4 regions of the Paenibacillus sp. TSM33 genome follow, and region 3 is predicted to be linked to each of the others. Evidence: riboswitches for the same ligand, from Rfam matches in the RefSeq annotation. Region 3 holds a riboswitch; each other region holds the start of a gene.
The links. Region 3 has a riboswitch for thiamine pyrophosphate ahead of tenA (thiaminase II). Riboswitches for the same ligand answer to the same signal wherever they lie in the genome.
Positions count from the first base shown of each region.

Region 1: it holds a riboswitch for thiamine pyrophosphate, as region 3 does, so the genes downstream of both, ACN6NF_RS13195 (thiamine phosphate synthase) here and tenA (thiaminase II) in region 3, are expected to answer to the same signal.
Region 2: it holds a riboswitch for thiamine pyrophosphate, as region 3 does, so the genes downstream of both, thiC (phosphomethylpyrimidine synthase ThiC) here and tenA (thiaminase II) in region 3, are expected to answer to the same signal.
Region 4: it holds a riboswitch for thiamine pyrophosphate, as region 3 does, so the genes downstream of both, ACN6NF_RS01910 (ABC transporter substrate-binding protein) here and tenA (thiaminase II) in region 3, are expected to answer to the same signal.

Region 1 covers NZ_JBLZXB010000017.1:296,001-303,346, forward strand. The annotation lists gene thiO (glycine oxidase ThiO) at 1-1,144, opposite strand, end outside; partial or broken gene ACN6NF_RS13195 (thiamine phosphate synthase) at 1,207-1,794, opposite strand; TPP riboswitch at 2,121-2,229, opposite strand; gene ACN6NF_RS13200 (ABC-F family ATP-binding cassette domain-containing protein) at 2,315-3,868, opposite strand; gene ACN6NF_RS13205 (hypothetical protein) at 4,052-5,041, opposite strand; gene ACN6NF_RS13210 (hypothetical protein) at 5,028-5,582, opposite strand; gene ACN6NF_RS13215 (hypothetical protein) at 5,584-5,979, opposite strand; gene ACN6NF_RS13220 (hypothetical protein) at 6,020-6,499, opposite strand; gene ACN6NF_RS13225 (hypothetical protein) at 6,549-7,346, opposite strand, start outside.
Region 2 covers NZ_JBLZXB010000009.1:127,707-135,052, forward strand. The annotation lists gene folE (GTP cyclohydrolase I FolE) at 1-497, shown strand, start outside; gene ACN6NF_RS03850 (lipoate--protein ligase family protein) at 695-1,540, shown strand; gene ACN6NF_RS03855 (Fe-Mn family superoxide dismutase) at 1,552-2,928, opposite strand; gene ACN6NF_RS03860 (alpha/beta hydrolase) at 3,179-4,216, opposite strand; gene ACN6NF_RS03865 (IclR family transcriptional regulator) at 4,515-5,258, shown strand; TPP riboswitch at 5,374-5,485, shown strand; gene thiC (phosphomethylpyrimidine synthase ThiC) at 5,673-7,346, shown strand, end outside.
Region 3 covers NZ_JBLZXB010000018.1:88,030-95,375, reverse strand. The annotation lists gene thiD (bifunctional hydroxymethylpyrimidine kinase/phosphomethylpyrimidine kinase) at 1-213, opposite strand, end outside; gene thiM (hydroxyethylthiazole kinase) at 210-1,052, opposite strand; gene tenA (thiaminase II) at 1,081-1,770, opposite strand; TPP riboswitch at 1,904-2,006, opposite strand; gene ACN6NF_RS19395 (NAD-dependent malic enzyme) at 2,079-3,800, opposite strand; gene ACN6NF_RS19390 (glycosyltransferase) at 4,199-5,320, shown strand; gene ACN6NF_RS19385 (polysaccharide biosynthesis protein) at 5,325-6,578, shown strand; gene ACN6NF_RS19380 (glycosyltransferase family 4 protein) at 6,575-7,346, shown strand, end outside.
Region 4 covers NZ_JBLZXB010000006.1:15,280-22,625, reverse strand. The annotation lists gene ACN6NF_RS01925 (EAL domain-containing protein) at 1-235, opposite strand, end outside; gene ACN6NF_RS01920 (bifunctional 2',3'-cyclic-nucleotide 2'-phosphodiesterase/3'-nucleotidase) at 510-2,612, opposite strand; gene ACN6NF_RS01915 (pyridoxamine 5'-phosphate oxidase family protein) at 2,831-3,265, opposite strand; TPP riboswitch at 3,534-3,643, shown strand; gene ACN6NF_RS01910 (ABC transporter substrate-binding protein) at 3,838-4,881, shown strand; gene ACN6NF_RS01905 (hypothetical protein) at 4,890-5,333, opposite strand; gene ACN6NF_RS01900 (thiamine-binding protein) at 5,393-5,686, shown strand; gene ACN6NF_RS01895 (ABC transporter permease) at 5,683-6,459, shown strand; gene ACN6NF_RS01890 (ABC transporter ATP-binding protein) at 6,505-7,346, shown strand, end outside.

The DNA.
Region 1 (7,346 bases), on a different contig from region 3:
AGCTTTCCTCCTTGAGGAGTTCAGAAGAAAATTTGCTTATTCCAAGTGCAGCCGCACCAGCCCCTTTAAGCATGGCTGCCATCGCTCGTCCAGTCGCATCACTAAGCAGGACACCGTTGCGATAATGCCCGACTGCAGCATAGGCACCCTCTACTCCAGGAATAGGGCCAATGAAAGGACGCTCTGCAGTTGCCTGCGGACGTAAGCCTGCCCAAGCACGTATAAAAGAAGCTTCTTGTACACGGGGCAACCAGGCAGATGCACGTGCTAAGAGTCCTTCTAAGCCTCCTACGGTCACCTCTTTGTCATATTGATGCGGAAGACTCGTCGCACCAATCCAAAGCTCGTTATTCTGTTTAGGCACAAGGTAAACATCGTCGGCATAAATGGTATAATCCAACGGATGATCCTTCAAGGAGACTGCTACCGCTTCGCCCTTAACCGGATAAAGTGGATAATCAAATCCAATCTGTTCTAGCAATTTCAAGCTGTCCAAGCCTGCGGCAATCACGACCTGATCGCAGGAAAAAAATCCACTATCTGTTTGCACACCGCAAACTCGACCGTCCTGTATGACCAGTTCCTCAGCTTGAGTTCCGGACCATATTGTTGCTCCCAGTACCGCAGCTGCCCCTGCATAAGCACGACTAAGCTGAACAGGGGCCACTTGTGTCTCCTTTGATCGGTATATAGCCCCAATTACTTGATCTGCCAAGCCGGGAATCCGCCGGGCCACTTCCCTGGCATCCCACCAAACAGGACAATCATCCTCTCGCATATTGGCAGCATTCCAGCGTTTTTGGCCCTCAGCTTCCGAACGAAAGGGGGTCACAAAGCCTTCTGTTCGAAATTCCACTGAAATACCCGATAAACGTTCCAAATCACAGATAAGGTCAGGGAATGCATCTCGACTTGTACGGGCAAATCGTGCCAGCTCATGGTCTGCGAACTCTTCACTTTCCGCTGCCAGCATTCCCACCGCTGCTCCTGATGCTCCCTCACCAGGGATCCATCGTTCCAGCATGATCGTACTTCTTCCCTCCTTAGCCACATGATAAGCAATGGAACTGCCGATCACACCTCCGCCTATGACCAAGCATTCAGCGTGTCCTATCGCTTTTGTCTCTGTATGTGTCTTTGGCATTTGTTCCGTGTCTCCTCTCCAGTGAGTATTCCGCTTTCTTTAGTCTTGTTTCTTGCTACAGATTCGTGAACTACAAGATCTATCATTCGCCTATATTCCATCGCTGCTGCAACGGGTGACTCTGCTTCCCATATACCAGACATCACTGCAATTCCGCTTGCTCCGGCATGATAAAGCTCTGGAACATGGTGAGGTTGTATGCCTCCCAGCGCTATCACCGGAATGTCCGACAATCTGCAAATGCGTTCAAGCTGTGCTACACCCCGCGGTACAAGACCGCTCTTACAATGGGTCTTATATACATGGCCAAATAGTACATAGTCTGCTCCCGCCTGCTCAGCAGTCTGCGCCTCCTCCAAGGAATGTACAGACACTCCACATCGTGTACCCTTCGGAATTAGACTTTTTGCATCCACCACAGATAACCCATTAGCTGGTAGCTGGACAGCTCCTACAAAGGTAAGCATAGCTATGTCCACACGGTCATTTACTACAATTTGCTGCAAAGGAACTCCCTGCTCGATCATGCTACGAGTCAAAGAAAGCAAAGCAGAGGCACCCTTCTGTTTCAAACGTGCGTGTACATAATGAATACAAGGACAAATAGCAGCAGCCACTTGGGGTACATTCACGCAGGAGACACTTTCCATCGTAATTACGTGTAATTCGATCTCATTTTCACCTCTCTTGGACTAAAAAATTGAACTAGTGTTATAAAATAATCGGATAAGCTGAACCTATATAGTTACAGCCCCATATTAGGTAATATCATACGGAGCAGCCACATGTGCCAGCAATAATGAAAGGAGATCGTATGTAAAATCGTCTACGGAAGCTCGAACAAATGAAGATGATTGAAATGCAAAAAACCACTTCCAAAGGAAGTGGTTTGACGAACGTTCGAAATCAAACGGACATTATATCCGTAGACGTATATCGTTCCCCGCGCAAACAAAAGTAAAGAGCTGCTACCTTGTTTGTACGGAACTCACTTCCCTACGCTGGCATAACCCAGATCAGGTACAAAGGGTCCGAAATCCATTTATTCCGTCTCAGCCGCATGGGCGGCTCCCCTAGTGTGACTATTTTATTGTATCAGCTAAAGATAGCTTAGCATATTTTCCTAATTCTGCAAACCCCACGTCGTGTGAAATTTGTCAGAACTGGATTTTAGTTAACTTTACTAGACCACTCTTCTACATTCCACGTTTTGGTTACCCAGTCCTCGTAAAAGTCCGGTTCGTGGGATACAAGTAATACGGTCCCTTTGTATTCCTTCAAAGCGCGTTTGAGTTCATCCTTTGCTTTGACATCCAAGTGGTTGGTAGGCTCATCAAACAGTACCCAGTTGCTCTCACGCATTAACAGTTTACAAAGGCGGACTTTAGCCTGTTCTCCACCACTAAGCGCAGACAAAGGCCGGGTGATATGCTCATTCTTCAAACCACAGCGCGCCAAATGCGCTCGTACTTCATGCTGATTCAAATGCGGAAATTCATTCCATACATCGTCAATCGGTGTAATTTTCTCCGCCTTTACTTCCTGTTCAAAATAAGCAGGCTGCAAGAAATCCCCTTGATAGGTTTTTCCGCTGATTGGAGGTATTTTCCCAAGAATGGTTTTGAGCAACGTAGACTTACCAACACCATTGCAGCCAACAATTGCGATCTTTTCGCCACGTTCGATCGTCATAGACATTTTAGGCAAAAGGGCATGAGTGTAGCCAATTTCAAAATCAATCCCCTCAAAAACCGTTTTCCCGCTTGCACGGGCTTCTTTGAACTGAAAGGTTGGCTTTGCGGCTTCTTCAGGCTTATCAATACGTTCGATCCGATCAAGCTGCTTTTCACGGCTTTTTGCACGGCCTGATGTAGATGCGCGCGCTTTATTGCGCTGAATAAAATCTTCCTGTTTCTTAATATATTCCTGCTGCTTCTCATATGCATCAATATGCTGGGCTTTGTTCAGATCCGCCATTTCAAGAAACTTTTCATAGTTAGCTGAATAACGGGTCATCTTAGCAAATTCAAGATGGTAGATGACATTAACAACCTGGTTCATAAATTCAGTATCATGTGAAATTAGGATAAAAGCATAGGGATAATCCTTCAAATATCGCGTAAGCCATTCAATATGCTCTACATCCAAATAGTTGGTAGGCTCATCCAGCAGCAGTACATTCGGCTTTTCCAACAGCAACTTAGCAAGAAGCACCTTTGTCCGTTGCCCCCCACTAAGTGCTGCTACATCCCGATCCAGTCCGATGGCAGAGAGACCTAATCCATTCGCCATTTCTTCAACCTTCACATCAATGAGGTAAAAATCCCCCATATCCAGTTGCTCTTGAATTTCTCCCATCTGTTCCAGCAAGACTTCCAACTCTTCGGGAGAAGCCTCTCCCATTTTGTCAGTAATTTGCATCATTTCCTTTTCCAATTCCAACAAAGGAAGAAAAGCGTCTTTTAATACATCACGTACTGTTTTACCTGGCGTCAGCTTGGTGTGCTGATCCAGATAGCCATAACGTACACGTGGAGTCCATTCCACTTTGCCTTCATCTTTAAGCAATTTTCCAGTCAGAATGTTCATGAGTGTCGATTTACCAACACCGTTAGCTCCTACCAATCCTACACGTTCCCCCGCAAGTAATCGAAAGGAAACATTTTTAAATAATGCACGATCTCCAAAGTTGTGGGATACATTTTCTACAGTCAATAAACTCATAAGCTGTTTTTGGCTCCTTATTGTCATCGGCACTGCCGACTGTTCTTATTTCATATTACATTTCGTTTCTTTCAAAGTTTTATTGTAGCACATCCAGCAACCTTATCGGAATATTGAAAACAGCGAAATTTAAGGTTTTTCATATAGATTATTCTAAAAAAGAAAAACCACCCCGGAGGGTGATTATTTCAAGTCATTATAATGTTGATACTCGAAGTACCCCGCAGCTGCCGCAGATTTTTCATTTGTAAAATGTTCAATCGCTTTAAAGGGAGCTGGACATGAATCTCTATAAAAATATTTCATTCCAGTGTCTGGTTCTATGCCACCGATAATAGGTTGCTTTCTAACGACTCTGCCACCACCAAACCCGTAGTTATTGTAATACCTGTCTCCAACTGGAATACCTTGGACAAAAGCGATCATCCCCACATCATCTACCGTGTTATACCACTCCTCTTGTGGAATAAGTGGTAGGGTGAACGTATAAGATATGCCGTTACGTGATGCCTTTTCGTTGTGGATATTAATCATTCGAGCCAAGTCCTCCTGAACGCTACGAACTATGGTAGAACGACGCATTTGCTCAAATGTTTTGGGATCATTCAGTAACGAAATAGGGGTCTGACCCTCAAGCTCCCTTTGGAAACCCTCCACCCATCTGTGATTCCGCGCATCATATGCGTGCAGATAATTGTCCAGGGTGAATCCCACACTATTGCCTGCTGCATCAACATAGGCATAAGGCTTTTTTTCGCTCCACTTGGGGTCTATGACCGCTTGTCCATACGTATCTTTGTAGGTTGCTGAAGCGAACGTATAATAACCATCATAATCCAGAATTACAACGACTGGTATGTAATCCAATAACGCACGTTGTGCTGTTGTATCTCCATCAATGCCCATATTAGTGAAGAAAGTGTGCAAGAACGTGGCCAGTGCTTTTCCTTTATCTACACGAAAAAATTTATCTGATCCATATCCGGCCTCGCGTTCCTGGCGTTCATTCTGTGAGAGCACAACACCTGCATCCTGAACAGCGGTACGGAGAGCAGACGTATATTTCATTTCTAGCTGCTGGGCTTCACGCTGATTCTGCACTCGTAAATCACTAACCACACCAAAGGGCAAAAAGAGTAAGATAAATATAACTGCAAAATCAGTAATCTTCATTCAAAACCATGCCTCCGTAAGAAGCTGAAACTGCCGGCTTTTCGTTATCTGTTCCACCCAGAAGCCATGATTTGTACAAATCCGCAGGAGTCCGATTCGTATTATGTAATCGTACTGTAAAATAATCACCGGCCATCAAGGTATATCGACGTGCCTGTTCCGACTTGGGCTGCTGATTATCAGGAAACAGTACAGGTAAAATTTGCGGGTTATAGTAACCATCGTATACAGCTTCATAATCGCCCAGGAAACTGTCTGGCTTTGCCGCATCTGCATAATTCGGCACATATTTTTTGTGCATATGCTCCAATTCAACTTCGTACGTATTACCTGTCAGCTCCAGATCAAGCATAAAATCGTTATACATCGTCGGTGTAATGTAACCTTTGGTTCTTACCATGTCAACAAAATGTATAGTCGAATGATATGTATTTAACCCGGATATATCATCTTGCCGTTCAGCAGCTTGAGCTGCGGGTACGATGTACAAAAGCAATACAGCTAGCAGCGCCGCCAACAGCTTAGATATTGTTTGAACCACTTCAGTCCTCCCCCAATTTCTCAAAACGTACAGATGTTATGTCTCCATTCCCATTACGCTGTGGGTACATGGCATATATAGAGGAAGCATCCAAGGAAGATACATCAGGCTCAAACGGTTCAGAATATACATCGTACTCTGAACCGTCAACTTGAACCGAAATCCCCTCCTGCAAGTTCAAGCGAATGGTCTGAATGACTTGAGTCCCTTTAATCCGTTGCGGCGTCTCAACCCCTATAGTACGGGAGATCCGTCCCTCAGATTGCTCCTCCTGCTGCGACCTTAATTCCAGTGCGCTATCCAGTTGACTGGACAAGTTTGCTGCTGCTGCACATGCGGTTACAAATAGAATAACTGACACACCAAGCCGCAGCATACTTGAAGCGTGATCAGACATGCTCACATCTCCCTTATGACTATTATTCTTGCTGTACTACTTAAGACTGGGTAAACAACAACCCACGTACCACGTTAGATTTGTCTTTAACGATTTCAGCCTTGAATTTACCACTTGGATTTACATATTCATTCTCCTTTTCATTCAGTGTATTCGCGATTTTTCCTGTCTTATCACTGCCGCCATTCACAGCGCCATACTGCTCACTATCTGGACTAATGTTCAGAGCATTTCCGTACCACTGTCCTGACATGTTTTTGCCAGTTTTAATTTGAATACCGAACTGGTCCTTTCCCTGAAATTTCCGCAGCGCATTGGTTACCTGGGAGCCGCTAATCGTCGTGCCGTCGTATACCGTAAAGGAGGCCTGAGACAATTCGGTCTGGATATCGGCGAAATTGTTTTGTGCCGTTTTAGTGGCTTCCTGAGCTGAGATAAACAGTATAACTACAATCGTAATTAGTGCGATGGTCAAAAAAATCCCAGCAGCTACCTTTAATGCCGTTGATGCATTATTCATCTTTTTCTCTCCTCAACTTGTAATATTGGTTAAGCATTATTGAACTTACTTACTGAATTTTTTGTATTTGCTCATAATAGCTATCCATTTGAACAAAGCTCATTCCAATCAGTGGAATTACCAAATATAAAAAGATAAGTCCATACATTGGGGCAAAACCAATCATCCTCCCCCAGATCGCTTTGCTGTCTATTATTTTTTCATACTCCTGTTTTCTTTGTTCAAAATAGTAGGACATATGGGATTCCAAATCATCAAATGCCTCCCTAATGGTAATTTTACCCAAAGACAAATGGAGCTTGTCCACCAGACGTTGAAATTCCGGCAAAGGTGCTTCTTCTTTCAACAAATCGAGAGCTGCCTCTGGCCCATGTTCATAATGAAGCAGACATTTTTGCAGAGGTCTTTTAAAGATAACTGAAAATCTATTCAGCCACTCCAATATTTCCTCGACAGACATTCGTTCCATAACCCTTAGAATGGAGATAACCGTTTGAAACTGATACACCTCATGCTTCATGTCCAAATGACGCATTTTCCGTTGCAAATACAATAAAAGCATGGGCAGTTGATAGGCTACATACCCAGCAACCATACTAATCAGTACTTCCCACCACTTGATATATTCTTCATTCCAATCTTTCAGCTTTTGGAGGATTCGATGGGTATTCAGGGATAGCTGCTCTGAAGTTGCTGTGCCATTAGCATAATGCTCTAAAGCAGCGTACGTTCGCTCGTATGTGCTGTCTGCTTTCATGTTCAGCGTTTGCATGATTTTGCGGTCAATCTCACTCTGCTTCAAAGCTTCCTTTTCCTCGATCGGACTTAAACGTCCAAACATTTGACC
Region 2 (7,346 bases), on a different contig from region 3:
ACCCCAAGCGTGAAGGTTTGTTGGAAACACCGGCACGCGTTGCGCGCATGTATGAGGAAATATTTGCGGGTTATGAGGTTGATCCACGGGATGCGCTGGGTGTGACATTTGACGAGAATCACGAGGAGCTTGTAATCGTGAAGGATATTGTCTACTACAGTCAGTGTGAACACCATATGGCTCCTTTCTTCGGAAAAGTGCATATCGGCTATGTACCCAGCGGTAAAATTGTAGGACTAAGCAAGCTAGCCCGTTTGGTGGAGGCGGTGACCCGCCGATTACAGGTACAGGAGCGTATTACGTCGCAGATCGCTGATATTCTAAATGAAGCGGTTTCCGCTCACGGAGTTATGGTGGTCGTGGAAGGCGAACACTTGTGCATGTGTGCCAGAGGTGTCAAAAAGCCTGGCAGCAAAACGGTAACATCTGCCGTACGCGGTACGTTCCGTGATAATGCAGCACAACGCGCAGAGTTCTTGTCCCTGATCAAGGAATAATTGAACAGAATTGCAATGGTTAATGATAAAAAAAAGGTGGTTTACGCATAGGCGTAGCCGCCTTTTTTTGTTAACATCGGTAATAGTGACAATGGAATAGCTATTGTGAGAAGATGACATAAAAAATAGCAGCATAGCTGCCTTGAAAATTACGATTAGCCTATGGAAATAGTTATTTTTAAGATAGGGGATAACGTATGGATCATATACATAGCTCAACAGAAACAACAACAGGATTGCCTGAGTTGCAATGGTTGGAAGCGCCACTGACGACTACTCAGGAAGACGTATTGTGTCCGCTGGCTTGGGAGGAGCTGGCTTGTCGGCAAGTAGGGAAAGGAGCTACGCCCATTTTGCATGTATGGCGACATCCGGCGGCGCTTGTGATTGGTCACCGGGACCGCAGGCTGCCCAACGCTCCACAGGCGATGGAGCAAGTGCGCAGCTCAGGCACGTCGGTATGCGTGCGCCCTTCAGGCGGAGCAGCCGTCATGCTGGACAGGGGGGTACTGAACCTGTCCTTGATCTTGCCGAATCCGCAGCGAGCCATCAGCCTGCATGAGGATTTTCAGCTCATGGCAGGGCTGATTGCCGATGCGCTGGCCCCGTGGTCTGTCGAGGCGCAAACTGGAGAAATCATCGGGTCCTTCTGTCCCGGGGATTACGATGTGAGCGTCCGAGGGCGCAAGTTCTGTGGCATTGCGCAGCGGCGCCAAGCCAAGGCGTATATCATCACAGCCTTCGTGATGATCGAGGGCCGTGGAGCAGAGCGCGCACAGGCGGTGCAGCAGTTTTATAGGGCGGCGGCCGGGGATACGCCAGCAGGCGTGCAGCAGCCGGATTATCCCCGGGTGAATCCGGCAACGATGGGCAGCCTGGCAGAACTGGCTGGAGTGCCGTCTGTCGAGGCGTACACGGCATCACTGCGCCGTGTAGTCGAGAGCCGGACTGCCATTTTGCCTGCCGATGGCTCGCTGGTGCAACCGGAAGAATTGACTGGACAAATAGCAGCGCTCAGAGAGCGATACGATTTGCAGGTGTAGTTTGTTCTAGCTTAGAATGGCTGCCATCTCAGCTTGGAGGCTTGAGCGTAGCGTGCTTCTACCTCAGGCCAGTTGACGACATGCCACCAATCTTCGATGTATTTATTGCGTTCCGCCTGATGCTTTAAGTAATATGCGTGTTCCCACACATCGATCGCCAGCAGCGGAATGGACTCCCATTGAGTCAGGTTTTGGTGTTTTTCGGCCTGCAATATTTCAAGCCGTCCGGCGCGCGGACTCCACACCAGGATGGCCCAGCCGCCGCCCTCGACCTTTTCGGCTGCCGAACTAAATTGCTTTTTGAAGGCATCGTAGCTGCCAAAATCCTTTTTAATCTGTTCCGCCAGCGGCCCGCTTGGTTTTCCACCGCCTTGAGGACTCATGATCGTCCAAAAAAGGGTATGCAGATAATGACCTGCACCGTTAAATGCCAGTTCACGTTCCCAATGCTTTACGAGGTCAAAATCACCTGTTTTGCGGGCTTCTTCCAGCTTTTTTTCCGCTTTGTTCAGATCATTCACATAGCTCAAATGATGCTTGTTATGGTGAATACGCATCGTCTTTTCATCAATGTACGGTTCAAGTGCATTATAAGGATAAGGGAGCGGTGGGAGCCGATGTCCCCCCACAGGAACCGGGCGACCGGTTAAGGTTTTTTCCGTTGTCGAAGGTTGTGCCTGACCGGCCGGGGCGCCTTTAGTGGCCCCTGAGCCTTCTCCTCTTATGCCCGCTTGCCGCTCTCGAAACGCTTGCTCCGGGTAATCCCCACCCTCTGCCGCTATATGATACAATCCAGCGGCTCGCGCGATGGAGCCGGGCTCTTGAAAGGGAGTTGTCGAGATCAGGAAATATTGACTTTCATGTGCTGCGTGTATTACAATTCCGGCGGATTTTGGCTGCTGACGTAATGCATGACTGTGCTCAGTCAGCAAACCTAGCTGCCGTACATATTCTTGTGATTGACGGTTTGCGGTTTGCAACAAATCGTCCAATCGACGATTTAATTCCTGTGAGGCAGGCTGTGAATTCAAGGCTACTTCGGACAACGGTTTCTCTCCAGTTGCTGATGCGTCTGACCCCCTTGAATGTGCTGAAGGTTCTAGCTGGTGTGTATGAGCTTGGGGGGTAGCCGACGCTTTTTTCTCCTGATGTTGCCATGCTTGTTCTGCCGGATCAAGCGCGCTTCGTTGTTCTTCAAGCAGCTCTATGGCGGTGCGTTCCGTTTGTTCAAATACGGTTCGCCAATCATCCAGCAGCCGCACATAAGCAGGCTCTAGCCCTTCCGTAGCGGATTTAATCACTTCCACATGCCAACTTTCCTGCTGCTTCCAATGACGAATTTCCTCCAGCACACGTAAGGGCAGAAAAGACCCATAAGTACTCAGCATCGTTTTTTACCTCCCGTATCCCACCATGGCTATCCGGCAGATCTAGCAGATCTGTCCTGGATGCATACGTACCCAGTATATTCGCCGTCTCATCGGAAATATGTCTATGAACTCACTTCATTCGGGTCACATCTGTTACACAGAACAATAATGACTCTGGAAAATAAAAAAAGAAGCCCGCCTACGGCACGAGTTAAGTGACCATAGCCAGGCTTCTTTAAGCGAAGAAGAGTATTTTCGAAAAATAATTTTAGTTCGTAGTCGTTTGTTTGTGGGCATCGGCGGTGGTTTTCTTGTCCTCCAGATCCTGTACACTGCTTAAAAATGTCGAGACCCGTCGCAGATATTCACGGGGGTGCTCTCTGAAAATGAGCTCATGTATCCCGTTTTTAACAATCCATACACTGGAAAGCGGGTTGGTCTGATTGGCAGCGAGCTTTTCCGCAATGGGGTAAGGAGCTTTTTCATCCTGTGTACCATGCACGAACATGATTGGAAACGGATAGTCCTCCTTTTTAACCTCCTGATATGGAATCTGATGCAAGCTGGTGCCGTTTAAGACTGGAAACAGCAATTCCAGAATTTCCAAAGATGGATGTCTCGGCAGATTAATTTGATTGTGAATGTTATGGTATAGCGTATCCGGTTCGAGTAGGAAAGTGCTGTCCAAGATCATTGCGTCCACATCTTTGGTTTGCAAGCCCGCTTGAAGTGCGGTTCCTGCTCCCATAGAGAAGCCCCATACGATAATTTCCGATGAGCCACGTTGCTTTGCAAGCTGGATGGCCCCAAGAAGCTGTTGGGATTCCGCCTTACCTCCGGTTGCGACGGCTTTGCTGTTTTGTGAAGCGAATCCGTAATCGAACATAACCACATTAAAGTTCAAACGATGGGCATAATGCGCCAGATCATACATGGGAATCCAGCTTTCTTCACGGTTAGCCCCATAACCATGACTGAAAATAATCGTTTTCCGCGATTGATCTGCCGGAATATACCAGCCTTGTACCATACGGCTGCCATCTTTGGCTGGGAAGCTGACTTCCTCATATGGCATACCTTTGGCCTGCATCGGATTAGAGTACAAGGGTGCGACAGTGGGATTCGTAAGTACCCAAGCGATGTAAGCATGCAAGGCAATAAAGCAAAACAACAGAAAAAATACAACCGACAGCAGCAGAGCAATCACAATGTGCTTGAACCGCAGCAGACGGGGATTAAAGAGTGGGGTGGACGGCTCCTGAACAGCGGTCTGTAGCTGAGCGTTGCGCTGGGATGTCGAAATCATGTAAGAGCCTCCTTATATAAAATTGATTTTCGAATCATAGAATTTAGGTATAATTCCACTTGAAAATAGTAGGGTATGTCCGTATAGATACCTATTATCGTATGATGGGGATTATCCAAAGTCAACGCCTGAACCGGAAAAGTAAAAATGATGCAAAGAATTGTCGATGTTTGTTCTTGTTCTGTAATGTGGTTGTCACAAAAACATCGGTTTACAGTGGCTGCGACTATTTTATATAATTTATGTAACCATGTTTCATAGTGTGAAACGAATATGGATACAAGAGGAGCGGTTCGCGATGGAAGACCGTAAATTAACCGTCCGCGCTGTAGAGCGTGCACTTGATATATTGCTGTGTTTTACCGCAGATTCTGATCTTGGTCTAACGGAGATTGCCTCCCAAATTGGTCTACATAAAAGCACCGTTCATCGTCTTTTGACTACGCTGGAGGATCGGGGGTTTGTCGTTCGGAATGCCGAAACGGAAAAATATCGGCTTGGCTTTCGCATATGGGAGCTGTCCACGCATTTGTCCCAAAGCGATGAGCCAGCGGTGTTGTTACAGCCTGCAATGGAAGGACTGCGTGATCGCTTAGGGGAGACGGTGAGCTTGTACCTGCGGGATGGAAGCATGCGTATTCGCATACAAGCCGTGCAGAGCAATCAGGCGATTCGCAGGGTTGCGCCTGTGGGAGCGCGTATGCCGCTGGCTGTGGGAGCCTCCAGCAAGGTGCTGGCGGCTTTTATGCCGCCACAGGAGCTGGAGGTACTGCTAAGCGGGGATGAATGGCCACCTTCGGTAGACCCGGAGGTTTATAAAGCCCAACTCCAGGACATTCGTGAGAAGGGCTATGCGACCAGCTATGAAGAACGTGAGCCAGGAGCTGCGGCTGTGGCCGCGCCTATTGTGAACCGAAAGGGACAGGTGGCAGCGGCTTTATCTGTATCCGGTCCGGTCAGTCGACTTGCGCCTGAGACGCTGCATGATTTTGCTCCGATTTTGATCGAAGCGGCCAAGGAAATGGGGCTTATGCTCCCGTAACAGGGTTAACACAAAAGGGAACCATAGAGGGTTGCCAAAGCCATAAATTTAAAGTAGTCTGATAGAGATGGCGGGTTGTCTGTTATAGCCGCCAGTTCAAGCGAATAGTAAGTATCACAGTTACTGGGGGAGCCTGTAATGCGGGCTGAGATGGAATCGGGCAAGATTCCGGACCCTTTGCACCTGATCTGGATCATACCAGCGTAGGGAAGTAATCGGCCATTGAAATGTATACGCAGCTGCTATCTACGGCCGCGCATTGGAATGTGATTATTCCACGTGCGCACGGTTTGGATAGCTGTCTCGTTCGATTAGCCGGTTCCCTAGGGAACCGGCTTTTTTGCATAGATCAGCGCCACCCTGGGAATGGTTCCGGATCGGTGTGTCATTTCAACGAAACGGGAGGAATGGACCATGAAACCGACGGAAACAGAAGGAACAAAAGAAACAGGAGTGAAATTAGCAGATGTAGGGTTGACGGGAATAAGAGAAGTAGAGGGGGAGAAGGACCACGCGGAGCAAGCTAGTGGGATAAAGCCCTTTCCGGGGAGCCGTAAGGTGTATATTCAAGGTTCTCGGCCGGACATTGCCGTGCCAGAGCGAGAAATTACGCTGCACCCCACACATACGCCGGAGGGCATGGAGCATCATGAGCCGTTGCGTGTGTACGATACGAGCGGTCCGATGACGGACGAAGCCTATCAGGTGGATATCCATCAGGGCTTGCCACCATTACGACGAGCTTGGGCACTGGAACGGGGGGACGTGGAGGCTTACGAGGGCCGCGCCGTTAAGCCGGAGGATAATGGGCTGAAGCCCGGCTCCAAACGGGAGACAGTGGAATTTCCCGGCGTGACCAACCGTCCGCTTCGAGCTGTGCAAGGACGCACCGTGACGCAAATGCATTATGCTCGGCAAGGGATCATTACGCCCGAAATGGAATTTGCGGCGATCCGTGAAGGAGTAGAGCCCGAGTTTGTACGGCAGGAGTTGGCGGCTGGACGAGCGATTTTACCTTCTAATATCAATCACCCGGAAAGCGAGCCCATGGTTATTGGGCGCCATTTTCACGTGAAGATCAATGCAAACATTGGGAATTCCGCGGTTTCGTCCTCCATTGAGGAAGAAGTGGAGAAGATGACCTGGGCTGTACGCTGGGGATCAGACACCGTCATGGACCTGTCCACAGGCCGTAATATTCATACGACGCGCGAATGGATCATCAGGAATTCGCCTGTACCGATTGGAACGGTGCCGCTATATCAGGCACTAGAAAAGGTGAACGGCGAAGCTGAGAAGCTGACGTGGGAACTGTATCGAGACACGCTGATTGAGCAGGCGGAGCAGGGAGTGGACTATTTTACAATCCATGCGGGTGTATTGCTGCGATATATACCGATGACGGCGAATAGAATGACGGGAATTGTATCCCGGGGCGGGTCGATCATGGCAGCCTGGTGCCTTGCACACCATCAGGAGAATTTTTTGTATACGCATTTTGAAGAAATCTGTGAAATTATGAAAGCCTACGATGTGGCCTTTTCTCTCGGGGATGGTCTGCGTCCAGGGAGTATCTATGATGCGAATGATGAAGCACAATTTGCGGAGCTGGAAACGTTGGGCGAGCTAACGCAAATCGCATGGAAGCATGATGTCCAAGTCATGATTGAAGGGCCAGGACATGTCCCTATGCACAAAATCAAGGAGAATGTGGATTTACAAATGGAGATTTGTAAGGAAGCTCCCTTTTATACTTTAGGGCCGCTGACGACGGATATCGCGCCAGGATATGATCATATTACCTCAGCTATCGGGGCGGCCATGATCGGTTGGTTCGGGACATCCATGCTGTGCTACGTTACGCCGAAAGAGCATTTGGGTCTGCCGAACAAGGATGATGTCCGCGAGGGAGTTATTACCTACAAAATTGCCGCACATGCCGCCGATCTGGCGAAAGGCCATCCACGGGCACAGCAGCGGGACGATGCTTTATCCAAGGCGCGTTTTGAATTCCGCTGGCGCGATCAGTTCAATCTTTCGCTTGACCCTGAGCGGGCCTTGTCCTACCATGATGAAACGCTACCGGCA
Region 3 (7,346 bases):
CCCTACAGCTTCGATCTGTTGCGCTGTTGCTTCCTGTGGCAGCGGATATACACCGTGAACTCCCAAAGTATTTTGTACCGTTATGGCCGTAATAGCCGACATACCGTATACGCCAAGCTCCTGAAAGGTTTTGAGATCGGCTTGAATTCCAGCCCCGCCGCCGCTGTCTGAACCGGCAATCGTCAGCGCTCTCGGTACATGCACGTCTTTCATCGCGCACCACCTGCTGTAGTCGTTCCGGCTTTACGGATCGTGACATGCCCCTCCAGCGAACCAGTATGTAGTTTGGCAAGCTCGTCGAGAAAGGCAATCTGGAAGCTGCCCGGCCCTAGCTTTGCGGTATGCTCTGCGGCTCGGGAAGCCGCTGCACCGTAAAATGCCAAACCTGCTGTACCTGCGAGCAGCAGGTTGGGTTCAACTGCTGCAAAGGCGCCCAACACAGAGGTCAGCAGGCAGCCTGTTCCGGTTACCTTCGTAAGCAGCGCGTCTCCGCCACTAATCAATCGTACTTCAACCCCATCGGTGATGACGTCCTCTTTTCCAGTGATGGCAACCATGGTATGGAGCGTTTGCGCAGCCCGAACTGCCAGATCGACATTACTGCTGTCAGCACTGCCGCCTGCATCTACCCCCTTAATCTCACGGGCTTCTCCGATTAGATGGGCGACTTCGGCTGCATTGCCCCGGACTAGTGAGATTTTAACTTCTTTTAGGATCCGCAGTGCTGACTCGGTTCTAAAGCTAGTCGCTCCCGCACCGACCGGATCGAGCAGAACTGGAACACCATGAGCATTCGCCGATTGTCCAGCCATGATCATGGCATCCACCAGCTCACGGTTTAGCGTACCGATATTTAACACGACGGCGCCCGCTATTTTTGCCATATCTGCTACTTCCTCGGGCGCATAAGCCATCACCGGGGAAGCGCCCAGCGCATACAGGCCGTTGGCTGTAAAGTTGGTGACTACCACGTTGGTTATATTATGAACGAGGGGGTTGCTGTTTTGTACCTTTGTCAGGAGCTCCGAATAACTTTGTTCCCATATATTCATTATGTTTATCCTCTCTCATCTATACTGATTATTCCAAGACCGTAGCGTGCATTTGGACGGGCCATTGTTCCTGCTTATAAGCCATATCCCAGAACATATATTCCAGCTGGCAGCTTAGCATAAAATGCTCAATCATCCGCTCTCGCTCGGCAGCCGTGGCGACTTTCGCCCAAGCGTCCACACGCTCTCGATATTTGGAAGTTACGTCTTCAATCTGGTTACCATAGAAGCGAATCCACTCATAGAACGGATGAGACTCGTCTGGCCTTACCTCATCCATTAGCCTGCGTCCAATTTCAAGATATGTCCATGGACATGGCAGCAGCACGGCCATGATTTCCCCAAGACTACCCTCATGTGCGACTGTCAGCATATGGCGGATATAATGATGAGCGGACGGGGCAAGTGGATATCCCTGCATCTCTTCATAAGTGACACCTGCGATAGCACAAAAATTTTGATGCGGATGGACCTCGCTGTGGAGAATAAAAGAGATCTGTTCGTTAAATACAGCCATATCCTCCCGGCTCGTGCTTTTGGAGATCGCGATGCCGTAAATCCGCATGTAGGCGTTCAAATATTCAAAGTCTTGTTTTACATAGTGAATCAGCTGTTCCCTTGTTAAATTTCCTTCAGCAATACCTCTCACAAAGGGATGCTCATAAATGGCTTGAAAAATGCCATCCGCCTGCCGACGGAGCTCTTGCGAAAAGCTCATTTCCCCACCTCCAACAAAAATGGAGAACAAGAAGTCCCGTAAGATACAATTCTCGGAACAACGCCAAAAAGCCGCCCCGAAAACTGGAGCGGCTTCAATATAGGTTCAATGCGCAAAAACGCTTGAAACCTTATATACGAAGGCTCCACTTTCCTACGCTAGTACGAACTAGATCAGGTTCAAAGGGTCCAAGATTCATTCTTGTCTCAGCCATAGTGGCTCCCCTAGTGGACTTTCCTATTCTTTTGACTAATACTGTACATTCGTTCCCTATGTTATGTCAAACCGCTTTTGATTCGGGTGAAGAATTAGTGAGGGTGATGGACTATACTTTCCACGGCTTTGACCTTCACATATTCCGGTTTCCACATCGCATCCCGAATGGCTTGTTCAATATTTGGAAGGTGTGCCTGAGCTACCTGATCCTGAATTGCGGCCTTTGCTACCGCAACCGCAACCGCGAACGAGACATCACGTAATTTTCGGATATGGGGCAGCAGTGCACCGCCAAGTTCATTTGAATCTACGGCATTGGCAACGGCATCAGCAGCTGCGGTAAACATGGAAGGAGTGATTCTTTTAGCCTTGACCACAATCGCACCCAGACCCAGTCCCGGGAAAATAAAGGCATTGTTCGCCTGTCCAATTTCAAATTTCGTACCGTTATAGGTAACGGGCTCAAAGGGACTTCCCGTAGCAATCAATGCTTTGCCATCAGTCCATCGTATCAAATCCTCGGGTACCGCTTCAGCAAGGTTGGTAGGATTGGACATGGGCATAATGATCGGGCGTTCCACATGCTTTGCCATTTCCTTGATAATCTCTTCAGAAAAGGCACCCGCTACACCGGAAGTCCCAATCAAAATTGTAGGTTTTACCTGACGGATGACCTCCAGCAACGGTATTTTATCGTCTTCCGAACGGGACCATGAGCTGATTTCTTCCTTTCTACGCACATATGGTTTCTGATAATCCAGTACATCTTCCATATCGTCCGTTAATAGCCCACGATAATCAAAGGCCCAAAACGACCTGAATGAATCTTCTTCAGGAAGCCCGTCCTCGATCATAGCGCTCCGTATTTGGTCGGCGTTACCGATTCCTGCTGCCCCTGGACCAAAGACAAGTATTTTTTGTTCACGCAGCGGAGTTTTGGTGACACCTACCGCCGAAACAATCGCAGCCAATGTCACTGCTCCTGTGCCTTGGATGTCATCATTGAAGGTGAGAATGTTCTGACCGTATTTCCCTATAATGTGTCGTGCGTTCACGCTGCCCACATCCTCCCAATGCAAAAGCGCCTTCGGGAATTGGGTTAACGTTTTACTAATAAAGGTATCAATAAATTGATGATAGGCTTCTCCGCGAACTCGTTTATGGCGGTTTCCGATGTATAGCGGATCATTCAGCAGCTTCTCGTTATTCGTGCCGACATCCAGTACAATGGGCAGCACCCGCCCGGGATGAATGCCTGCCGCAGCTGTATATACAGCAAGTTTGCCAATAGCAATGTTAATTCCCCCGACACCCCAGTCACCAATTCCCAAAATACTTTCTGAATCCGTCACGACGATCAGGTCAACATCCTCACTACGCAAGCCGGAATTATAGAACGCCTGTCCAATTCCGTTCGGATTATCTATTGATAAATATACGCCCCCAGGGCGGTTGTACTCATGGCTGTATTCTTGAATGGCGGTTCCTACAGTCGGTGTGTAGACTACAGGCAGCATTTCACTCAGATGGTCGGTTAGCAGTCGATAGTAGAGTACGACATTTCGATTGTGAAGGTCGTTAAGTGAAGCATTTTTACGCAGCATGGTGGGCTGTGCCAGGAATTGCTGATATGCCCGAACGCTCTGTTTCTCCAATGAAAGGACGGTGGGAGGAAGAATTCCTTCCAAGCCCAGTTCTCTGCGTTCTTCTTCTGTAAATGCCACACCTTTGTTCAATAGAGGGTTTGCTAGCACGTCCTTTCCTCGTAAGGGAGTAGATAATGACCCATCACGATTGACATGAAATGCTTCCATAAAAAGACCTTCTTTCTCTATGTTTTTAATGATTATTCATGATGAAAGATGACATGTTGACCATAGTATGGACGTACAAATTGGTTTTATTCGTCTTTCAATCTATGACAAAATGACCATATGTGTATCTTTTTATTAATCCTATAGAACTAATTTTGGTTTCGAATTAACCTCGTAATTCGCACAGTTATAGTCTTAATGAATCAGGTCTAAATACTCTGTTTTTATCAAATATGAAAATTAGTTTTTCCTCTCTTGAATGCTTAGATATCAAGGGATGTGAGCTATTTTGTTAAGAAAATATGAAGTATTTGGACATTAATTTAATCTTACTAAGCAAACATTTTTAATTCTTTTTCAACAAAATAGAATTATTCGGAGGAAAAGGAGAGGTTTGTGTGCAGGGACCTATAGCCATTTTTAGCGATAACAACAGGGCTATTGATTATCCCAATGTGATTTGTTTTTACCAGTATATACAGTGTGAAGACACGGAGGCAGCTTCAGTCTACGAGGGCGCAAGTTGCTGCCTGATAGATTATAGGGAGCCGGGACAAGCCGTGCGGAAAGCTAATCAGATCCGTAGCCAATTTCCGCAAATGCCATTGCTATTAGTGACGGATGTAACCTTTCCGTTCAGTGATCAGCATATGGTGCAAATTATCGGAGTAGGCCGATTGCGTCTGCTATTTTGGCAAGCTAATGATACCGAAGAAATACTTTCTGAAATACAAAGCTTGCTCTATCCCGAGTATTCGACCAAAAGCCAACATGTTGCATTCATCTTGTCTGTATACAACGAAGAGAAACGTTTTGTTCATGTCAAAACCTTTGCTGAGCGACTGCAAGTCTTTATCCGCAGCCATATTATAGAGGGTTCGATTTATCTCATTGATGATGGCAGCCATGATGGCACGAATGCCTTGATTAAAGCGCTGGAGTCAGCAACGGACTTGTCCGTAAACCGGATTAACCAGAACCTGAGTCCACTGCTTCAAACAAGGGAATTGGGACGCAATACGCGCAAGGCAGGGACGTATCTGGAAGGAATGCGGACCATCGGTGCGGATTACTACGTATTTGTGGATGCGGACGATTCCTTTTTTATTGAGGACATTGCCAGAATGATTAATGTTGTTCAGCAGGGCTACTATGATGTTGTGATCGGAACCAAAGATATGACCGCCGAGAATCGTTCTTTATTGCGATCTATCGTCAGCTTTGGCAAACGGATCGTTTCTCGCCCCTTTTTACCAACAGGTGTGGTAGATTCCCAGACGGGTCTTAAAGTGATGAGCTCGGTTGCCGTGAAGCGGATGTTTCCACATTTGAAGGAGCAACTCGGACTAGCGCTGGATCTGGAGATGATGTTTATTGCCAAGCGACTTCAGCTTCGTGTGCTGCAATTACCAGTCAAATGCATTGACCGAGATGGCTCGCACATTCATGTCTGGAAGGATTCCATTCGTTTTTTGCGCTCTATCATTGAGATTTGGCGACTGGATCGGCGGGTGAGATAACCACGTGAACAACCGATTGCGTTCGTTGATGTTTCCCCTCTTTAATGTGCTGCTTAACGGATTTAATTTTTTCTTCCACATTGCAGCGAGCTGGTATCTTACCGGACAAGCCTATGGTCAAGCGAACGCGCTGTTGGCGCTCTTTGCACTGTTGTCCGTATTGGGCTTATCCATCCAACTATTAACCGCCAAGCTGGTATCCAAGGGTGACCAGAAGCTTCCGCTACGCAGCCTACCGCTCGGTTCCCTATTACTAAAAGCACCTCTAGTGCTAACTTTGCTTGCCATGATCATTTTACTTTGCTTTCATCCGTTGCTGCGCTCGCTATTGGGCGTTGAGTCCGGTCCGCTGTTCATGCTGTATGCCTTGATCGGATTGCATATTCTGGTGAGTTCGTGCCGTGGAGATTTACAGGGGAGGGAACGCATGCTGGCGCTCAATGTGAATTATTACATTGAGGTATTAGGGAAGCTAAGCCTGTTTTTTGTCCTGGCTGCACTAGGGTTAAAGCTGGAAGCCCTACTATTAGCGAGCTGTGGGGGAATGCTGCTGTCATTGCTTCATGGCTGGATCGTTTCCGTCCGAGGCTTGTCCTTTTTCACATACGGTGGAGAACGTATCCCTGCTGGGCTATGGAAGTCACTCGGTCAGGATTTCACCGATAGCCTTATGACGAATTTATTCATTCTGTTTTGTATTTCCATCGACATGTTGTATGTGCAGCATTACTTTCCTAAGCAGGCCAGCAGCTATGCCATTGCACTGAAGTACAGCCAATTAGTCTATTACGTTTCGTACAGCCTGATTGCTGCCTTTATTCCCAAAATCGGTGCGCAGGGACATGACCGCCAGGCTCTGGGCAAGTTAATTGCAATCTATGCTGGGTTAATGGCTGTAGCCGCGCTGTGTGTATATGTGGGCACGACCTATATATTCCCACCCTCTATTCCCGCATTATTTGGGGTCTCTTACCAGGCGGCTGAGGCCTATATTCCATGGGGAGGCTGGGTGTATTGGCTTTTTTCCATCGTGCTGTTTTTTGTGCATGTGCACGTATTGGTGGGCAGACGCACCTTTATGTTCAGTCTGATGGCGGGAGCCGCAGCTTTATTAGTAGCCTTTCATATGGCTCACACAGACCCGATCGATTTTTTGCTATCGGAGTTCATTGTGTACGGTGCTATGTCTCTCTACTTTGTGGTAGATGCCTATATGTATTTGTTCAAAATAAAGATAAGGGGAGGAATCACCCCATGAATACCATACTTGAACAGGACGATAAAATCGTAGTTCTATTGCTTTCCTGGCGTGACATTCGTTCTCCGAAAAGCGGGGGAGCAGAAATTTTCACCCATGAAATGCTTAAACGCTCACAGCAAGGCCGTTTTCAGTTCATTCATTTCTCACCCCAATTTGAGGGGATGCCTGAGCATGAAGTCATTGACGGTATTACGTATATTCGAAAAGGAAACATATACAGTGTTATTTATTATGCGATGCGCTATTACCGTCGTCATCGGCAGCAGATTGCCTATGTAATTAATCAAGCGAATACGCATCAGTTTTTTACCCGATTTTGGGTGGAGGCATCCAAGCGAATTTTTTTCATACATCAGCTAACAAGAGAAATATGGTATGAAAATGCCAGGTTTCCGCTAAATATGATTGGATTTCATATGGAGCCCCTCATGCTTAAGCTGGCACGGAAGGATCGGACGCTCACCGTATCCCCGTCTACCCGGTATGATCTGCTTAAGCTGGGATTTCATCCGGATCGTGTTCATCTTTTACCGGAAGGCATTGAGTTTGATCATTGGCCGCGTGAACAATTTTTGACGAAGGAGTCTAACCCGACCTTTATGTATGCCGGACGCTTTGTTAAATATAAGGGCATTGATCTGGTCGTTGAAGCCTTTGGGCGGCTCAAGGAAAAGTTCCCTCAGGCTATGCTATGGATTGCCGGAAAAACCGATAAAACCTATGTGACAGAACAATTATTGCCGATTATAGAACGGTATGGATTGA
Region 4 (7,346 bases), on a different contig from region 3:
TTCGGTCCAAGCACTCCTGCGGCAGACGAGCCAGTCCGTTAACCAGCTGTTCCAACTGTGAACGGCTGTCATAGCGAAACACGATGTTACCCTCACACCAATGTTCTTGTTTCATTTGTTCCGATAGCATACCCAAGCCCTCTAATGCTGGAGTAAGCGACACCCTAGAATGCCTAATTTTCAGCAATCCTTGATCCTTAATAGGTAATATGATGCTGCAATTGCTGCAAGTCATAATGGTCCTCCTCGGAACAATTCCCCGGTTTTTTCACCATTATATCACAAATAATTAGAACAAAAGTACTATATAATTACGTGTTTTGACAAAAAATAAGCTTAATCCGAACAATAACTTAGGACTTAAGTATATCTTCGACAAAAACAAAGCCTTTTTATACTCATGATAGACGCGGTAATGTTGTATTTGGCATCAAAAAAAAACAGCAAATCTCTTCATTTAAAGAGACTTACTGCTTCATTCTGATATGGAGTGGAAACTAAAATCCCAGTTACTTAGATGCCTTTGGCTTCGTTGTTTTAGCTGGTTTTGCAGCCGCAGGTTTAGTCGTTTTGACAGCTGTCTTCGTTGTAGCTTTCGCGGGAACCACAGCTTCCTTTGCAGGAGTCGTGGCTGCACTAGGTTTAGCACCAGCTTTCAAGCTGTATTTGGCAAAACCGTCTCCCGCGCTGCTCAAGTATGAAATTTGTTGATTGCCTGCCAGCACGTCTTTGGCATCAGGAGAGGACTCAAAGGTAACCTTGGCCTGACCAAAAGGAGCAATAGACCAGTTACCGTCCGCTGACGGGTTAATCGTTTCGTTCGTACGAATATAATCGACAACGACTTGGCGACTTTCATCCGGTGCTGCCATCACAATTCGTTTGCCATCTGGGTTGGCCAATTTGGAGGAGGAAGCACGATAGTTATTGGTCGCAACGATAAATTTCTGGGCAGGATCAATAGCCTTCCCATTGTATTGCAGATCCTTGATACGATGGGCCGAAGAATCAATAATAGTTCCCTTGGCATCATATCGTGCAGGCTGAGTTACATCAATCTGGTAATTCACACCGTCAATCACATCAAAATTGTAGGTTGGGAAATCTCTGTTGATCAGCGATTGTTCCTCTGTTTTGCTAGGATCAATGCGGTTGAACTGACCCGCAGACCACTCCAGCCACTCCTGAATTTCAGCACCAGTAACTTCTACGGCATGAACCGTGTTCGGATACACGTACAGATCGGACACGTTCTTAATCGCTATTGTACCTTCAGGAATGTTGGTATAATACTCGGCACCGTTGCGACCACCGGCTTTGAATGGAGCGCCTGCCGATAATACAGGGAGATTTTCGTATTCTGTTCCTTTAAGATGGTTTTGAACATACCATTTCTGTGCATTTGTCACAATTTGAATGGACGGGTCATCCTGCACTAATGCAAAGTAGCTGGTAATCGGTGCAGTCGTTGTACCGACAGGTTGACGAATATAATCCAGCGTTCCTTGGTGCTCTTCTTTAACCGCTTCAACCAGTTTAAAATCAGGAATAAACTGCGCAGCCTGATTAGTGGTACTCACAACTGGACGAACTTGAGACTGAGAGTCGATGACGTGCCACTCACGGTTTTTCTTTTCAAGGCTCAGATCAATAATACCCAGATCCTTGCCCCACGATGAAGCTTCTACTGCTGGTACGCCATTAATGGTTCCTTTATCCAGATCTACCCCGCTCATATCTTTAAAATCTGAGCTTGGGAAAGATTTATGAGCATGCCCAAACAAAATCGCGTTAATTCCGTCTACCTTGCTCAAATATTTAACGGCATTTTCCATCATTGGCGTTTGCGGCACATCCTCATACCCTGTATGTGCAAGCACGACAATAATGTCAGCCCCTTCTGTTTTCATTTGAGGAATAAACTTTTTGGCTGTTTCCACAATATCCTTCGTAACGACCTTATCCTTCAAATTGGCTTCATCCCACTGCATAATTTGAGGTGTTACCAGACCGATTACACCCACTCTGAGTGTGTGCTCTTCGCCCTTCTCATCCATTACTGTTTTATCAAGAATCTGATAAGGGGTAAAATAGTTTTTAGTAGCTTGGCCCCCTTTATTAACATAAACGTTCGCATTTACGTAAGGAAAGTCAGCGCCCTTGAGGGATTTGTCCAGAAAGTCGAGACCGTAGTTGAATTCATGGTTACCCACTGTAGCTGCATCATAGCCCATCAAGTTCATCATCTTATAGACCGGATGAACACCGCCTTCTTTCTCAAAGGTTTTGTTGCGGGCCATATAATCGCCTAATGGGTTGCCCTGCAGCAAATCACCGTTATCAAACAGCATACTGTTTCTTGTTTCACTACGTGCCTTCTGGATCAAACTAGCTGTACTAACCAAGCCATATTCGTTGGTTTCTTTGTCTGAATAGTAATCATAATTCATCAGCGCCCCATGAATATCCGTTGTCTCCATGATCCGCAGATTCACCGTAGCGCTATCGCGGGAATCGCTAGCTGCCCAGGATGGAGCTGCTGAAAACACCAGCAGGCTGCAAGCTACAACTGCTGCTGTAAACCCTTTAAACCAATTTTTACGAAATAACAAAATATACCCCTCCTCATTAAGGTGTATGCCTCATATACATACTTTTGCACATATATGTAAGCTTTGAACCCACCATTCCTATTTTAATCCAACGTAGGACAAAAGAGTAGTCATTTGCTTAAAATATTTATGAAAAAGTAATTAGTTTCTGCACAAAAAAAGCCAGTAAATCTCCTGAAAAGGTCGGGAATTTACTGACTTATAAATTTATATTGTTTCTATTTCGTCCACACTTGGCGCTCCGTTTGTTGACCCACGTACTCAATACGAGTCGGATTGACGTCTAAAATGACATAATCGGGATCATCCGGTCCAGAAAACCATTTTTTCAGAGAGTCATTCCACACTTGTTTGCGTAACCCCTCATCAGCTGTAACCTGGACGGTAGCTTCCACTTCCAAGACTTCCTTCGTGCCACCCACTTCATAACCCAGCAGCAGATAAGCATTCGGATTGTCCTTTAGCTCCTCCACTTTATGTGTTTTGCGATCTGTCGCCAGATGAATGTTCATTCCATCGTTAAAAAGGGCCATATAGCGTACCTTCGGTTTCCCGTCCTCTACCGTACCTAACGAGCAAAATTTGTTGTTATCCAAAGCCTTCACGATGGCCTGTTCCAGCTGACTACGATCCAATGTCTCCGTTTTACCCACAGTACAACAACTCCTTTTTACGAATTAGAATTCTATAGGGCTATGCCACTTTGGCACCAGCTCTTCTGGACATACTGTGCAGCTGTTCTGAAATAACATGACCGGATCAGTTCTGAATGATTCATGTTCATTTTCAGATCGAAGCTCACAGTAAAAGTGTACCCTGTCGTTCGGCAAATGAACCGTGAGCGCTTCCTTAAGGCTGGACAGACCCGCCTTCAAGGCATATAATCGTCGTAGTAAACCCGAATAACGAACCCATTAAACCATACAATGCCAGGGGTGCTGGAATCGGCCGGCTGAGAGTGTGTCCCAAGACACTGACCCTTACAACCTGATCTGGGTAATGCCAGCGTAGGAATGCTTAAGCAAGATGTACCTTTTATTAAAACAGGACATCCCTTACTTTGGTATATACAAGCGCAAGCGTCCCGAATCTCGGGGCGCTTTTTTTGTTGAAGATGAAGTTGTTGGAAAGATTGCGTTCCGGCAGATGTTATTTTGTGAAAATGGGGAACATAAGCTGTCTGATTGGACGGATAACGGGTAATTAAAAAGGAGAGAACACAACGATGAAGCGCATGAAAATGTTAAGCCTGAGTATGGTCAGTCTATGGCTCATGGCTCTGACTCTGGCCGCTTGCGGCGGCAATCACCCTACATCGCAAAAGGAGGTTCCTGCTGCCGACACTTCAACGTCTACCTCGGCAAAGGGGCTCAAAGATGTTAAAGTCGTACTTGACTGGACACCCAATACGAATCACACGGGACTCTATGTCGCCAAGGACAAAGGATTTTACGAAAAAGCAGGCTTAAATGTCCAAATTGTTCAACCTGGTTCAGGGGGAGCCGACCAAATGGTTGCTTCGAATGCTGCACCTTTTGGTATCAGCTATCAAGAAGGCGTCACTCAGGCTCGCATCCAAGGCGTACCACTCGTATCTATCGCTGCGGTGATTCAGCATAACACCTCTGGCTTCGCAGCTCCGGTAAACCGCGGAATTAAAAGCCCGAAAGATTTCGAGGGTAAAAGCTACGGCGGCTGGGGTTCTCCTGTAGAAGAAGCGGTCATGAAATCCATCATGGACTCAGACCAAGGTGATGTGAGCAAAGTGAAAATCGTCAATATGGGCAATGCAGACTATTTTACAGCCGTGAAGCGGGATATTGACTTTGCCTGGATATTTTACGCATGGACCGGGATTGAGGCCAAGCTTCGAGGCGAGCCCTTGGATATGCTGTATGTAAAAGATTATTCCAAAAGTCTCGATTACTATACACCTGTAATTGTGAGCAATGAACAGACGATAAAAAACGATCCTGACCTAGTCAAAGCGTTCATGGACGCTACCGCACAAGGCTATGAATACACCATCGCCCATCCGGAAGAAGCCGCAGATATCTTAAGCAAAGCTGTGCCGGAGCTGGACAAAAAACTGGTACTTGCTAGCCAAAAATGGCTAAGCCCGCGTTATCAGGACGATGCCACGCAATGGGGCGTACAAAAAGCGGAGGTATGGCAAAACTACTCAGACTGGATGTATGAACGCAAGCTGCTCAGCAAACCTTTGGAAGTCGATAAAGCCTTCACAAACGACTTCTTGCCCAAGCGTTGATCATTTTGTTAAAACGCTAAATTACCAGCTAAATAAGACTGAGCTAGAAAAGTGAACGAGGCTCCACTACGCGGACGGATGGTGCTTCCCAGCGCCACCGCCCCCGGATTTCTCGAAATAAAGTCCTCAGCAGGGTAGAAATCCAGGGACAAAAGCGACCGCTTCGCTTGTACAGCACCATTCCGTCCACTTCGTTCTCGTTCCACTTGGTCTACTTCTTTAGTCTCATGGTATCTAAACGCAAAAGCAGGTGCGCTTATGTGTAAAAATGCCACACAACTTAGCTTTAAAAATAAGGTGCTTTTAAGACGGTTGGCAGCGGAGCGGTTCATTTGAATCTGGAGAAGCGAAGCGGTCGCCTTTGCTGTTGGATTCTTACCTTTAAAAATTAATTCAAAGAATCCCCCGGCAACAGCGATCGTAAGATCAAATGAAACGCGAAGCGGTCTCAACCACCTTAAACCAATCTTATTTTCCTAGAACTTAAAACTAAAGGACAGGTGAAATTCACATGGCTAATACACTTCTTAGTATTCAAGTCATCCCTAAAACTCCTAATAACGAAGACTCTTATCCCTATGTAGACAAGGCGATTGAGTTCATCCAGCGTTCCGGTGTCAAGCATCAGGTAAATCCATTGGATACGACAATGGAGGGCGAACTGGACGAACTGCTGAAAGTCGTCAAAGATATGCACGAGGCCTTGACAGAAGCTGGAAGTCCCAGTGTCATTTCACAGATCAAAATCGCACATAACCCGCAGGGCATCAGCATGAACAAGCTGACCGAGAAGTATCGCCCATGAATCCGAAAGGCAAGAACGCATCCTGGTGGAAAAGCGTATGGCCGCCCCTTGTGGCGGTCCTCTTCTTTTTAGCGGCTTGGCAGGGAGCGGTTTCCTATTTACATATTGAATCCTGGCTGCTGCCAGCTCCATCCCTAATCGTTCAAGAGGGCATGGCGCAATCGGCGTTGCTTGGCACCCATACATGGGCTACGATTCGCCTGACACTTGCGGGATTTGCTATAGGGACAGCAACTGGACTGTTGATCGCCATCGTTCTTCATACGATTCCTTTTCTCAAATCTGCTCTGTACCCGCTCTTGATCCTTAGCCAAAACATTCCGATTATCGCCCTCGGTCCGTTGCTCATGGTATGGTTCGGTTTTGGCGTGCTGCCCAAGCTTATGGTCATTACATTAGTATGCTTTTTTCCCGTGGCTGTAGCAGCCATGGATGGGCTGACACGGACAGACCGTATGATGATGAACTATATGCGGATGTCGGGTGCAAGCCGCCGGGCTATTTTTATGAAGCTGGAGCTGCCTCACTCCCTGCCACAAGTCTTTTCTGGCATTAAAATCGCTGCTACCTACAGTGTGATGGGCGCGATTATTGCCGAATGGATTGGAGCCAGTGAAGGAATTGGATATTATATGTTGCTGCAAAAATCTGCCTATCGTACGGATCTCATTTTTGCCGCTATCGGTATTATTGTTACACTCAGCTTACTGATGTTTGTCGTTATTCTACTACTGGAGAAATGGTTGGTGCACTGGAAGCCCGATCAAGAATAGCCTTCACATATTGCATTAAAGCATTAATGAAAGGACGTGGCACATATGAGTCTGCATCCGACGGACTTGACATCACCACCCGTGGCTGATGAACAGCAACAAGCCGGAGAACCGCAGGCAATGGCACCTGCTCCTCCTGCTATGGAATTGGACGGGATCAGCCTCGCCTTCCGGGAAAAGCGAAGCTCACTGCCTGTACTACAGGATGTATCCATTACCGTTAAGCCGGGCGAATTTGTCTCCCTCATTGGTCCGTCAGGCAGTGGCAAAAGTACGCTGTTTCACATCATCGGCGGGCTGCTCAAGCCGCAGCAGGGACATATTCGTATGCATGGACAGGACGTGACTGGTGAACGCGGTCATATTAGCTATATGCCGCAGCAGCCCGCCCTTTTCCCGTGGCGCACCACGCTGGACAACATACTGCTCGGGCAGGAAAACGCACCGCGAAAGGATGCAGCAGCAAAGTCCCGATACGTCAGCGAACGTGAACGGCGCAAAGAAGCCTTGCAATGGCTTGAGCAGGTTGGGCTGGGCAAGTTCGCGAATGCGTATCCGCATACGCTATCTGGTGGCATGCAGCAACGTGCGGCCTTTCTTCGCGCCTTGCTTAGCCCACAGGAATTAATGCTGCTGGATGAGCCGTTCAGCGCACTCGATGCGCTGACACGTGCAGACATGCAGCAATGGTTATTGCGGATGTGGGAGAAGAACCGCCGCTCTGTGCTGTTCATTACCCACAGCATTGAAGAAGCGCTGTTGCTCTCCGACCGCATTTATGTGCTGTCGGCGCGACCTGCTTCAGTGATGCATGTCGTAGACGTTCCTTTTCCTCGCCCGCGTAGGGAAGAAATCACCCTCGATCCACGCTTTATGGAATGGAAGCG